One region of the Embleya sp. NPDC055664 genome, then DNA from elsewhere that is predicted to be linked to it. Evidence: riboswitches for the same ligand, from Rfam matches in the RefSeq annotation. Region 1 holds a riboswitch; each other region holds the start of a gene.
The links. Region 1 has a riboswitch for cyclic di-AMP ahead of ACWGR4_RS29560 (transglycosylase family protein). Riboswitches for the same ligand answer to the same signal wherever they lie in the genome.
Positions count from the first base shown of each region.

Region 2: linked by a shared signal. The riboswitch ahead of ACWGR4_RS25455 (NlpC/P60 family protein) and the one ahead of ACWGR4_RS29560 (transglycosylase family protein) in region 1 are both predicted to bind cyclic di-AMP.
Region 3: linked by a shared signal. The riboswitch ahead of ACWGR4_RS09320 (transglycosylase family protein) and the one ahead of ACWGR4_RS29560 (transglycosylase family protein) in region 1 are both predicted to bind cyclic di-AMP.

Region 1 is NZ_JBSHGZ010000022.1:38,187-42,671, forward strand. Features, by position in the region: gene ACWGR4_RS29555 (PIG-L family deacetylase) at 1-480, shown strand, start outside; gene ACWGR4_RS29560 (transglycosylase family protein) at 689-2,038, opposite strand; cyclic di-AMP (ydaO/yuaA leader) riboswitch at 2,041-2,225, opposite strand; gene galE (UDP-glucose 4-epimerase GalE) at 2,784-3,752, opposite strand; gene ACWGR4_RS29570 (cell wall-binding repeat-containing protein) at 3,899-4,485, opposite strand, start outside.
Region 2 is NZ_JBSHGZ010000016.1:178,980-183,464, reverse strand. Features, by position in the region: gene ACWGR4_RS25460 (methyltransferase) at 1-1,561, shown strand, start outside; gene ACWGR4_RS25455 (NlpC/P60 family protein) at 1,739-2,701, opposite strand; cyclic di-AMP (ydaO/yuaA leader) riboswitch at 2,708-2,864, opposite strand; gene ACWGR4_RS25450 (DNA-binding protein) at 3,308-3,784, shown strand; gene ACWGR4_RS25445 (TMEM165/GDT1 family protein) at 3,797-4,381, opposite strand.
Region 3 is NZ_JBSHGZ010000004.1:338,320-342,804, forward strand. Features, by position in the region: gene ACWGR4_RS09310 (carotenoid oxygenase family protein) at 1-691, shown strand, start outside; gene ACWGR4_RS09315 (coiled-coil domain-containing protein) at 779-1,528, shown strand; gene ACWGR4_RS09320 (transglycosylase family protein) at 1,688-2,308, opposite strand; cyclic di-AMP (ydaO/yuaA leader) riboswitch at 2,414-2,576, opposite strand; gene ACWGR4_RS09325 (EthD family reductase) at 2,798-3,133, opposite strand; gene ACWGR4_RS09330 (phosphoenolpyruvate hydrolase family protein) at 3,210-4,073, opposite strand; gene ACWGR4_RS09335 (Tm-1-like ATP-binding domain-containing protein) at 4,075-4,485, opposite strand, start outside.

The sequences.
Region 1 (4,485 bases):
ACCCGCCCCGACGGCCGGGTCACCGTGTTCGGCACGGCCCGCGAGGGCATCCGCGCCTGGGACGTGGTCGGCGACCGGCCCGGCCCGCCGCGCACGATCGCGGCGGATCACCCGGTCGGGCCGCCCGCCGCGTCGGTGGGCGCCGACGGCCGGGTCACGGTCGGCTACCGGCGGGCCGGGACGGCGGAGATCGCGGGCACGACCGAGGCCGGTCCCGACACGTGGGTGCCCACGGCCACGCGCACGGCCGGGGCCGGCTACGAGCCGCTGTGGCAACTGCCCCGCCCCGACGGCACGCTGCTCACCTCGACCCGGGACGCCGAGGGCCGCCCGGTGGTGCTCGGCGCGACCCCCACGCCGCTCGTGCTCGACGACCGCCCGACCCCGAACGGCCCGACCACCACCCTCGACGGCGCGGGCCGACCGCTCGCCCTGTGGCTCGACCCGACCGCCACCCTTCACACGGCCCGCCTGCCCTGAACCCCCGGCACCCCAACCCCCGCGCCTGAACCCCCGGCACCCGAACCTCGGCGCCGGAGTCGTCCTACGCCCCGGGACTGCCATCCACCCGCCCCGCGCGTCCCCCTGCCCCCGCCGCCGCCCGCCCCGCGCCCGCGCGGCCCGCACACGCGAACGGCGGGCGCCCCCCGAAGGGGACGCCCGCCGTTCGGCGCGGGAGTGTGGTGGATCAGACGTTCACGCCGTGGCTGCGCAGCCACGTCATCGGGTTGACCGCGGAGCCGTAGTTCGGCGTGGTGCGGACCTCGAAGTGCAGGTGCGGGCCGGTGACGTTGCCGGTCGCGCCGGAGAGCGCGATCTTCTGGCCGGTCTGCACCTTCATCCCGGCCTTGACCGAGATCGAGGACAGGTGCGCGTACTGGGTGTACTTGCCGTCCGCGTGCCGGATCACGACCTCGTTGCCGTACGCGCCGCCCCAGCCGGCCGAGACGACCGTGCCGGAGGTGACCGCGCGCACCGTGGTGCCGGTCGAGACGGCGAAGTCCTGGCCGGTGTGGTGGCCGCTGGACCAGCGCGACCCGCCCGAGCCGAAGCTCGCGGTCAAGGTGGCGCCGGAGACCGGGGCGACATACGAACCGGAGGCCTGCTCGGAGCCCTTGGCCGGGGAGTCGGCCTTGGTGCTCTCGGTCTTGACCGTGGTCTTCGGCGCGGCGGCCGGCTTGACCTCGGTCTTGGCCTCGGCCTTGGGCGTCTCCGCCTTCGGCGCCTCGGCCTTGGGCTCGTCCTTGGTTTCGGTCTTGGTCTCGGCGGCCGGCGCGGCCTTGCCGTCGACCTTCAGCTGCTGGCCCGGGAAGATCAGGTCCGGGTTCTCGCCGACCACGCTCTTGTTGGCCTCGTACAGCTTCGGCCAACCGCCGGGCACGTTCCGGGCGTTCGCGATCTGCGACAGCGTGTCGCCGGCGACCACGACGTAGGAGTCGCCGGCCGCGTCCGTCTTGGCGGTCGTCGCGGCCTTGGGCGCCTCGGTCTTGGGAGTCTCGTCCTTGGGCGCCTCGGTCTTCGGCGCCTCGCTCTTGACCTCGATCTTCGGCTTGGCGGTCTCGGTCTTCGGCGCCGGCTTGGCGCTCTCCGTCTTCGGGGCCGTCTTCGGCGCGGTCTTGCCGCCCGCCGAGCCCGTGTCGAGGTCCGGAGCGGCACCGCCGCGGGTCAGGCCCGCCTTGACCGAGCAGACCGGCCAGGCGCCGGGGCCCTGGCTCTTGAGCACCTTCTCGGCGATCGCGATCTGCTGGCTCTTGGTCGCCTGGTCGGCGCGGGCGGCGTACTGCGAGCCGCCGAACTCGTTCCAGGTGCTCTGGGTGAACTGGAGGCCGCCGTAGAAGCCATTACCGGTGTTGATCTTCCAGTTGCCCGTGCTCTCGCACTGGGCGACCTTGTCCCAGGTGCTCACGGACGCGGCCTGAGCCGTGCCCGCCCCGATGATCGGCATGGCGACGCCGACACCGGCGACGCCGGCCGCGGCGATCAGACGCGTGGTCCTGCTGGTGCTGCGACGGCGATGACGCCCGGTTCCGGACAGCATGGCTGGATCCTCTCCCACGCCTACGAGGTGAGCTGTCGGATTCGGGCCGGAGATCGATAGCCCGGCCACGTCCCGAAGAACGTGGCTTCACCCCAAGCCGTTCACGGCCGCCGACCGTCTCGATCGGTGCCGTGTGCGGCGGTTCACCTGTGGTTCCCCCGCTCCTGTCGTGTGGTGCTCGTCAGCCTCCCGAACGGCCGGCGACAGGATTCGGCGTACCGGCGATCGGGGTCCGTGTGGGATACGGACGGATCGAACGCTAAGCAGGCCCCGCCGAAGATCACAAGTCTGTGTCGGATAGAAGCCGATTATCCGTTTTGCGGTTGAGCGCAATGTAGATGATCCCTTACGGAAAGGACCGTAGTTGGCGTTCCGTGGTGGATTCGGCCGGATCGGGTGACAAGGAACCTTGATCGAGCCTCATATGGATCACCCGGGAATGATCACCGAAGTCCCGTTCGTCACAGGCGCATCGCGCGTCTCGGGCCCGGAATCGCGCCGTTACCCATCGGCGCACCCGTCTGCACCCGGAGCCGGAGTGATTCGGCCCACAGGACAAAAGCCCCAAGTCCGATTCATCCCGGCGCACTTCACCCCACGCACTCCCCGCGACGCCGACTCGCCGGCCGGCGTCGCATCGAGGCGTTCGGAGCACACGAAAGCACTCGGGGTGATTCGGGAGCACAGGATGCGCGGCACACGTTCGGCCGGCCCGGCGTTCACCACGTGGCGCGTCCCGCGCCCGTCACCCGCGCCGCGCCCGCCACCCGGTCCACGCGCTCTCCACCATGTCGGAGACGTCCAGGCGAGCCTTCCAGCCCAGTTCGGCCGCGATCCGCTCGGCGCTCGCGACCACCCGGGCCGGGTCGCCGGCGCGCCGGGGCAGCGTCTGGGGCGCGAACTCGCGCAAACCGGTGACCTCGCGGATGAGTTCGACCATCTCGCGGACCGAGGTGCCCCGACCGCGGCCGACGTTGAGCACCAGGCGGGTGTCCGGGTCGGCGGCGAGCCGGCGGGCGGCGGCCACGTGCGCCTCGGCCAGGTCCACCACGTGGATGAAGTCGCGCACACAGGTGCCGTCGGGGGTGTCGTAGTCGTCCCCGTAGATCACCGGTGCGCGGCCGGCCGTCAACTTCTCCAGCACCATCGGCACGAGGTTGGACACACCCGCGTCCGCGAGCTCCGGCGCGCCGGCGCCCGCGACGTTGAAGTAGCGCAGGCAGGCGTAGGAGATCCCGTGCGCCCGCGCGGTGGCCGCGATCAGCCACTCGCCGACCAGCTTGCTCTCGCCGTACGGGTTGATCGGCAGACACGGGGTGTCCTCGTCGACCAGGTCCACGTCGGGCATGCCGTACACGGCGGCGCTGGAGGAGAACACGATCCGGGGCACCTCGGCCGCGACCATCGCCGCGAGCAGCGTGCGCAGACCCTCCACGTTCTCCTCGTAGTAGTAGAGGGGACGCGCGACCGACTCGGGCACCCGCTTCTTGCCCGCGATGTGCACCACGCCGTCGAAGATGTGCGCGCCGAACAGCTCGTCGAGCAGCGCCCGGTCCAGCACGGAGCCGATCACCACCGGGATCGTGTCCGGCACCAGCTCGCGGACCCCGGAGGAGAGGTCGTCGACCACGACGACCTCGTCCCCGGCCGCGACGAGCCCGCGTACGACATGCGTTCCGATGTATCCGGCACCGCCGGTGACAAGCCACTTCATGTCGAGACCCTAACCGGATGGACCGCTTCGGGGGCGTTTCGCCCGTGCCTCACCGCCGCCGGGACGGGCCGAGGGCCCCCGACGGGACATGTCGTGTCCCGCCGAGGGCCCTCGGTGTGTCGCGGTGTTGCCGTGGTGTCGTGCGGTCAGCGCTTGGTGTGCCGCTCGACGTCCGAACCGGCCTGCGGACCGGTGCCGCTCGCCGGGCCGTTCACGGCCGGGCTGCCGGGCTTGTCCGCCGGCGCGGCGCGCAGCGCCTTGCCCGCGGGCGGCTCGACGCCGTTGTACATCGGTACGTAGGTGTACTGACCGGGGAGCCCGATCTGGTTGCCGGCCTGGTCCACGATCGGCGCGTTGAGCGCCGACTCGCCGCCGACCAGGACCACGGAGGAGAGCGAGGCGCCGTTGTCGTAGAGGTACCAGGAGCTGGCCGGAGCCAGGCTGTCCTCGTCGGTGAGCAGGATGGGGCCGAGCCCGGCCATCATCGCGCCGCCGGTGAGGGCGTCCTGCCAGGTCATGGTGGTGGCCAGACCCACGGTGCGCGGGGCGGCGAACCAGAACCGGCCGAGCTTGGCCGCGGTGTCGGCCGCGGTGTTCCCGGCGACCGCGTAGTACTCCGCGCCGTCCGGCCAGGACGGCAGGTTCGCCGACAGCAGCGCGCGGTCGGCCGGCCCGCCGACGGTGATCACGTTCGTGGTGGCGGGGTTGATCGCGTTCAGGTAGGACTCGGTCA
Region 2 (4,485 bases), on a different contig from region 1:
GCTCGGCGACCTGCTCGACCGACTGCCGCACTGGGGATTACGGACCACCGAGGTCGTGCCCAGCACCGTCGTTCGCGACCGCATCGCCGAACGCCTGGGCCTGCGCGCGGATTCGGTCGAGGTACACATCGTGCGATGCTCGCTGCCCGGCGACGGGGTCGCCGCCTGCGAGGGCCGCAACCTCGAACTGTTCGCCGTGGCACCGGTCCCGGGAGCCGACTTCGCCCGACTACGGGCCGAGGAGCGCGCCCGCAACGGCGAGACACACTTCGCCTTCCGCGTGGTCGAGCCGACCCCGGTCACCCTCCTGGATCTGCACGACCTGCTGGTGTCCCGGGACGAGGTACTGCGGGACGGCGGCGGCTTCAATCCGCACGAGGACACCTTCGTGCTGTACTTCCGCAGCACCGGCGAACCGGCCTCGGACCGCTGGCCGCGCCGCCTGGAGATCCTGGCCACCGGTTCGTATCCCGAGGTACTGCGGCGCCATGCGGCTCCGAACCCGGCGGCCGGTCGAGTCGGTTCGCCGGTGCACGAGGATCCGCCGGGCGAGGACCCGATCCGGGAGATGTTGCACCTGGTCACCGGCGCGTGGGTGACCCAGGCGATCGGTGTCGCGGCGCGGCTGGGCCTGGCCGACCACCTCGGCGACGGGTCCCGGTCGGTGGCCGCGCTGGCCGAGGAGGCGGGCGCCGAACCGGACCGCCTGGGGCGGCTGTTGCGCCTGCTGGCCGGGCACGGGGTGTTCCGGGCCGAGGCGGACGGGCACTATCGGCTCACCGAGCGCGGTGCGCTGCTGCGCACCGATCGGGACGGATCGTTGGCCGCGTTGGCGGACCTGTACAGCGGTCTGTTCTTCACGTCGTATCTCGGGCTGGAGCACACGGTGCGCACCGGCGAGGACGCGTTCACCCGGGTGCACGGCCGCGAGTCGTTCGAATATTTCGCGGAACACCCGGACGACGCCCGGCTGTTTCGGGAGGCGATGGCGTTCGGCACGATCGTCTTCGACGCGGTGCCGGCCGCCCTGGATCTGCCGCCGGCCGCGACGGTGGTCGATGTCGGGGGCGGCGACGGGGAGTTGCTGCTACGCGTGTTGCGCGAGCATCCGACCGCACGCGGGGTGCTCTTCGAGCGGGGGCATGTGGTCGACGCCGCCCGGGAGTTGCTCGCCGCATCGGCCGCCAAGGACCGGTGCGACCTGGTGGTCGGCGACTTCTTCGTCGATCCGCTGCCCGGCGGCGGAGACGTGTACCTGCTGGCCCGGATCCTGCACGACTGGGCGGACGCCGAGTGCCTGGTCGTGTTGCGGGCCCTGGCCCGGGCGATGCCGGTCGACGCACGCCTGGCGATCGTCGAACGGCCGATCGTCGAGGCGGGCGAATCGGTGTTGCCGCTGCGCTTCGACATCCAGATGATGACCAACGCCCGAGGCCGCGAGCGCACGGTGGCGGAGTACCGCGCGTTGCTGGCCGAGGGCGGCTTCGAACTGCTCGACCTGCGACCGCTGCCGCTGGACATGGCGGTACTCACCGCGCGACCGCGCCCCACGCAGGAGTAGGCACCGGACGCGCACGTAGACACCGGGCACACGTGCGGGCACCGGGCACACGTGGGCACCGGACATGCGGCGGCGCCGTGCCCCCGACCACGGTCGGGGGCACGGCGCAGAGCCACTGCTGTCACTGCCACCGCTGTGCGATGGTCACCCGGGCGCCGCCGCGGCCGGGCCGCGCGATCAGTTCGGGCGGGTCGCGCCGGCGATCGGCATGGTGTTGATCGAGGCGATCTCCACCGGCTTGCGCGAGTTGGCGGCGTGCACCATCTTGCCGTCGCCGATGTAGATGCCGACGTGGCTGATGCCCGAGTAGAAGAACACCAGGTCGCCGGGCTGCAGGTTGGCGATCGACACGTGCGGGTCGGCGGCGAACTGGTCGTTGGTCACGCGCGGCAGCGAGATGCCCGCCGCCTTGTACGCGGCCTGGACCAGACCCGAGCAGTCGTACGCGTTCGGGCCGGTGGCGCCGTACACGTACGGCTTGCCGACCTGCGCCTTGGCGAAGGCGACGGCCTGAAGGGCCTTGCTCGACGCGTTCGAGGAACCGCCGGTGGGCGCCTGGTTGCCCTTCGAGCCACCTGTGGCGGGCTTGGCGGCGGGCTTGGCGGCGACGTCGACCGACGGCTTGCTCGTCGGCTTCGGCGCGGTCTTGCCGGTGACCGTGGTCTTCGGCTGGACCTGGATGCTCGGCTTGGCCGGGGCCTCCGCCTTGGGCTGCGCGGGCGCCGAGCCGGTCAGCCGCAGGGTCTGGCCGATCTCGATCAGGTCCGGGCCGGACAGGAGCACGTCGCGGTTGAGCTGGTACAGGCTCTGCCAGCCGCCGGAGACCTTGTTGGTCAGCGCGAGCTGGGACAGCGTGTCACCGGCCTGGACCAGGTAGCGGGCCTTCTCCGCGGCCGTGGCGGCCGCGGGCGCGGCGACCTCGGCCTGGACCGGGGCACTGTCGACCGCGGCGGTCGGCGTGGCCGACAGCACGGCGGAGGCGCCGGTGGGGGCCTGGTCGGTGGTGGGGACCTGCGCGTGGGCCGCACCGGCGCCGGCGACCGGGATGACGGCTCCCATGCCGGCGATGCCCACCGCCGCGACGAAGCGGCGGACGTTGGCGGGGCGGGCGGCTCGGTGGCGAGCGTTTGCGGACAGCATGAAATGGGGTCCTCTCCTGTCGCCTACGAGGTGAGCTGTCGGATTCGGACTGGAGCAGCCCGGTCGCTTCACGCGACTTCACCCCTAGCCGTCACCGGAACGATCCCGGCCACGGCGATTCACCTGGTTCCCCCGCTCCCGTCGGATTCTTCGCTGTAGACATCCCGCTGCCGGCGACGGGATTCGGCGTACCGGCGGCAGGGTTCACCCGAAAGGTGAATCGGCGAGAAAGGTAGGCAATGCGATGGGGAGATCACAACCGAATCGCAGAGTTTGCCCGGAGTGTAAAGGCGGAATAAAGGCGACATCTCGGCCGGCTTCGGTCGGAAGCACCCGCGATGACGAGGGCATATCTCGGAGAGTGGCGTGACGGAGCGGTAACGGAAAATAGTCGAGATCCGTCACCGGTCACCGGAAATGAATTGCAACCCGAAGTCGGCTATATAATTTATGTCCGTTTTATCCATGCGGGCTACATCACATTCCGGGCATCGGGCCGGCCGCACCGCGCCCCCACGCCCCGGCACCATGTGAACAAGTTGTTCAACACGAATCATGCGACATGATCTGTTGACATCGATCCGTGTGTCTCGGCATGCTGTGACCATGCCTTCGACTCCGGACATGCCCGCGACCCCCGAATCCCACGATCCCTTCAGCCCGCCCGACCCCGAACAGGCGCGGGCCCGGCGGGTACACGCATCCCTGTTCCGGATCGCCGAGCGGCACGCGGCCACCGACGAGCAGCGCGCGCGGCAGGTGCATCCGTACATGCTCGGCCCGCACGAGGCGATCCGGCTGGTGTCGTTCCTGCTCAGCGGTATCGCGCAGCCCGCCGACGGCGAGCCGGCGGTCGACCACGCCGACATCACCGCCGCGCTGAGCCTGATCCCGATGGCCCGGGGCGAGATGGACGACCTGGAGGCGGGGCTGCTCCGGATGGCCCGGGGGCGCGAGATGACCTGGCAGGAGATCGCCTTCGGCCTGGGCCTGGGCACCCCGCAGGCGGCCCGCCAGCGCTACGAACGCCTGCTCGGCCGCACCACCCCCGAGTCGGAGGACGACCCGGCCGCCCGGGCCTGAACGCCCGCCGGGTCAACCCGCGAAGACCTCGACCAGGGACCAGATCGCCAGGCCGAGCATGCACACCCCGCCGATCCGCTGCACGGTCTGCAACGGCATGCGCTTGGCGATGAACCGCCCGGCGAGCAGCGCCAGCGCGGACACCGACATCAGCGCCGCGACCGAGCCGATCGCGGTGGACCAGGTGCCGTTGGTGGCGGCCAGGTTGGCGGTGGTGATCTGGGTCAGGTCGCCCCACTCGCTGATGAACACGGCCATGAAGGCGGTCGAGAACACCGCCCGGAACCCGGTGATCCGCGCACCGCCGCCGTCCGCGTCCTCGTCGTCGGCGCCACCGCGCAGCAGCATGAACGCGCCGAAGCCGAAGAGCGCCGCGGAGACGAGCTTGACGATCCAACCGGGGAGCAGCCCGAGCAGACCGCCCGCGCCCACGGCGAGCGCGACGTGCACGGCGAACGCGGTCGAGGTACCGAACCAGACGTAGAGCGGGCGCATGCGGGTGCCCATGGCGAGCGACGCGAACATGGTCTTGTCCGGTAGCTCGGCGAGGAAGATCAGCCCGAAGGCGGTCAGGATCGCCAGGAGGTCGAGGTGCATTCCGGGTGGCTTTCTGCGAGAGCCGGGCCCCGGGTCTTCACGAAGCGCCGCTCGGCGGATTGGAGGACCACTCGGCCCGGCACGACGGGGTGCGTCCGCGAGAT
Region 3 (4,485 bases), on a different contig from region 1:
CCGCTGGAGCGAGTCCTACGCGCCCCGGATCGGCGTGATGCCGCGCACCGGCCCGGCCGTGCCGACCTGGTTCGAGGTGTCGCCGGGGATGGTGCTGCATGTGGCCAACGCGTACGAGGACGCGCGCGGTCGGATCGTGCTGGAGGCACCGAGGTTCGATCGGGCCGCGTGGGAGACGAGTTGGCGGTGGTGGGTGGGTGCGCCCGGCTACCCCGAGTCACCCGTGGTCGGCGCGATCTCGCACCGATGGATCCTGGACCCGGCCTCGGGCGTCGCGGGCGAGCAGGCACTGGACTCGCTGGTCGTCGAGTTCCCCACGATCGACGCCCGCGCGGTGGGCCGGCCGCACCGATTCGGCTACGCGTCGGCCTTTCCCGGGGCGGGGCTGCGCGAGTACGCGATCGTCAAGTACGACCGGGTGAGCGGGGAGCGGTGGATCGCCGGACAGGGGCGCGACCGTATGCCCGGCGAGGCGGTGTTCGTGCCGGCCGAGGGCGGCACCGCCGAGGACGACGGCTACCTGCTCACCGTGGTCAGTGATCTGGCCCGGAATGCCTCGGAGTTGCTGGTACTGGACGCGCGCAGGATCACCGCGCCGCCGATGGCGGCCGTCGAATTGCCGCGCCGGGTGCCGGCCGGGATCCACGGTTCGTGGATCCCCGACCCCGACGGATCGGTTGCCGACGGCTGAACCCGATCACGGTGATCTCCGTGCTCTACAGTCCGAGCAGCGTGCTCGGGTGGGCCGGGCGCCGGGTGGGGTGGGAGTGCGATTCGGGTGGGTGCGACCAGGCTGCTTGCGGTTCTGCTGTTCGTCGGCACGACGGCGTTGGGCATCGTGCTGTACTTCGTCGAGGACACGTCACTGGCGGATCTGCTCTCGCTCGGGGCGGGGGCGGTGTGTCTGTTCTGGCTGATCCTGGTGCTCACCGCGCCGTGGAACCTGTACTTCCGGGCCCAGCGGGTGATCACGGAGATCGCGATCAGCCGGGAGCGGGGCCTGGCGGTACCGGAAGGGCGTGACGTCGAGGCCCGGCGGATCGCCCGCCGACTGCTCTACGGCGCGATCGGCGCACACGTGCTCTCCGCCGCCGTGATCGCGCTGATCACCTGGATCTCCGGTGGCGTGGTGGGCTATTGGTTCGCCGGGTTCTACCTGCTCAGCACCCTGTTTCGACCCGGTCAGGCGTATGCGGAGCACCTGTCCCAGCGGCTGCGCACCATGCTGCGCGAGGTGACCCACCCCCGCGACGACGTGCTCGCGGTCAGCCAGGACGTCACGGCCCTCAAGGCCAAGGTCGAGGCCCTGGAGACCCGCACCAAGGAGTTGCTGGAGAGCATCGAGCAGCTCAAGGAGACGACGGTCTTCGGGGCGGCCGACACCACCAAGCGCTTCCAGGAGGCGGACCGCAAGGTGGACGCCCTCGGCCGCCGCTTCGAGGACACCATCAGCCAGTTGACGGACAACCAGGAAGTCATCTCCGGCATCAAGGCGTTCCTGCGGCTATTGCGCACCGAGCAGAGCTGACCGGGCCGTTCGGCCTACTCGCGTCCGGTGCTCACCGCCAACGCCATCGCGCGCATGTCCGGATCGGGATGGGCGCGTGCAACGGCCCGGCCGGGCCTGGTCGAACGCGCGTGGGCCCCGCCGAATGTCTCGGCGGGGCCCACGTGGTGAGGGTATGGATCAGACGGCGAGCTTGGTGCCCACGGCGATCACGTTCGGGTTGTCGCCGAGGACGCCGGCGTTGGCCGTGTGCAGGGCCTTGTAGCCGCCCTTGACACCGAACTTGGCCGCGATCGCGGACAGCGTGTCACCGGACTTGACGGTGTAGGTGCCGGAGCCCGACGCCCGCTCGGTCGCGGCCGACTTCGGCGCGTCCTGCTTGGCGACGTCCTGCTTGGGCTGCACGTTGAGCTTCGGCGCGTTGCCGGTCGCGGGCTTGGCCTCGGACGTCGGCGCGGCCTTCGGCTCGACCGAGGACTTGGTCTTGCCGGTGGTCGAGGACTCGGCCGTGGCGTTGGCGTCGCCGCCCTTGCCCAGACCGGCCTTCACGGAGCAGACCGGCCAGGCGCCGGGGCCCTGGCTCGCCAGGACCCGCTCGGCGACGGCGATCTGCTGCGCCTTGGAGGCCTGCGCGGCACTGGCCGCGTACTGGCTGCCGCCGAACGCGTTCCAGGTGCTCGGGGTGAACTGCAGACCGCCGGAGAAGCCGTTGCCCGTGTTGATGCCCCAGTTTCCGGTGCTCTCGCACTGGGCGACCGCGTCCCAGGTGGACGAAGTCGCGGCGTTCGCGCTGCCCGCCATGCCCACGAGGGGAAGGACGAGACCCGCACCTGCGGCGACGGCGATGCCGGCGCGACGGCCACGAGAGAGCGAACGAACCGGAGCGGTGATGGCACGGAAGGTCATTGATTACCTCGTCGGGCGCCTACGAAGTTAGCTGTCGGGTTCGGACGATTGGCCCGGCCTCGCCTGTCACAGGCATGGCTTCACCCCAGGCATCGGCAGTGCCGATGTCGGCTCACTTGGTTCCCCCGCTCCTGCCGCCAGTCGATATCGACTGCTTCCCTCGGACGGCGGCAGGATTCGGCGTACCGCCCGGGGAGTCCGCTTGTGCGAACAACCACGAAGCTACGCACCGGTTCGCCGGGTTGGCAAACATTTCGGGTGGTTTGTGACGTCCCCCATAGGGAGGAATAACACCTATTTGCCCGATTTGTCGCCGTCTTTGCAGGTCACGGCTCCGGCGTACACGGTGCGCGGCCGCGTGGTCACGCGTGCGTCAACGACGGGCTATTCCGTCGCGGGCAGCTCTACCGGAACCACTACCCGCTCCTCGTCCCAGAGGAACGTCGCGCCGCCGGTCGCGAAATTGGGCACATCGGCCACCGTGGCCCGCCCCTCGGGCGAATCCAGCACCGCCTCGAGTTCCGCGCGCGAGGGCGCGTACAGCGCGACCACCAGGTAATAGGGCGGCTTCGCACCGGACGGATCCGGTTCGCACTTGCCGATGGTCCAGCCGGTCAGTCCCGGCATGGTGCGGGCCAGCGGGACGTGCTTGTCCCAGTAATAGGAATCGAACGCCGCCGGGTCTTCGGGGTGGCCGTAGAGCACGGTCAACTTGTACATGCCGGGTCCTCACGCTCGTGGTTGTCGGACGGACGGACGTGCGCGTGCGCCACGCATCTACTGCCGGGCGCGTTGGTTACGGATGTGCCGGAGTGTCGCCCGCCGTGGCGGTGCCCCCACTCGGGGTGATGCTCTTGAACGCCCGCGCCTGCTCGGTGATGGCCACCTCGGTCGGCAGGCGCTCCATGCTGGAGGCGCCGAAGAAGCCGACCACGCCGGTGGTGTGGGCCAGGACGTACGCCGCGTCCTCGGGTTCGGCGATCGGCCCGCCGTGGCACAGCACCAGCACGTCGGGGTTGACCTCCGCCGCCGCGTCGCGCATCTCCTGCACCCGCTCCACCGCCTGGTCGAGGGTGACCGCGGTGGTCGCGCCGATGCTGCCCTTGGTGGTCAGCCCCAGGTGCGGGACCAGCACGTCGGCGCCGGCCGCCGCCATCGCGCGGGCCTGCTCGGGATCGAAGACGTACGGCGCCGTGAGCAGGCCGCGCTCCGCCGCCAGCCGGATCATCTCCACCTCCAGGTCGTAGCCCATCCCGGTCTCCTCCAGGTTCTGCCGGAAGACACCGTCGAACAGGCCGACCGTCGGGAAGTTCTGCACTCCCGCGAAGCCCATGGCCGCGAGTTGGTCCAGGAAGTGCGGCATGATCCGGAACGGATCGGTGCCGCACACCCCCGCGAGGACCGGGGTACTGCGCACCACCGGCAGCACCTCGCCCGCCATCTCCACCACGATCGCGTTGGCGTCGCCGTACGGCAGCAGTCCCGCCAACGAACCCCGGCCGGCCATGCGATAGCGGCCCGAGTTGTAGATGATGATCAGGTCCACACCCCCGGCCTCGGCGCACTTGGCGGACAATCCGGTGCCCGCGCCCGCGCCGATCACGACGCCGCCCTGCTCGACCGTCGTGCGCAGTCGGCCCCGCGCCTCGCGTCCGTTCATCTCAGTCCACGTGTCCCTTCGTGATCAATTCGTGCAATCGATCCGCCGCCGCCTTGGCGAACGCCGGATCGTTGATGTCCGTCGCGACCTCGCGCACCTCGACGGCGGTCCCGTCGAGGCCGGCGCGCAGCGCGTCGAACAACGCCGTATCGGCGTCGGAATCGTAGAAGGGTCCGCCCTCGACGTCGATCGCGGAGACTCCGCGCAGCGGCAGGTACAGCGCGGTGGGCCCGGTCGCGTCGATCAGTTTGGCCGCGATCCGCCGTCCCAGTTCGGCGTTTTCGGCCGGTGTGGTGCGCATCAGTGTCACGGTCGGGTTGTGCACGTACAACAGCCGGTCCTCGAAACGCGGCGGAACGGTGTCGCGGGGGCCGAAGTTGACCATGTCCAGCGCGCCCACGCTGACCACCTG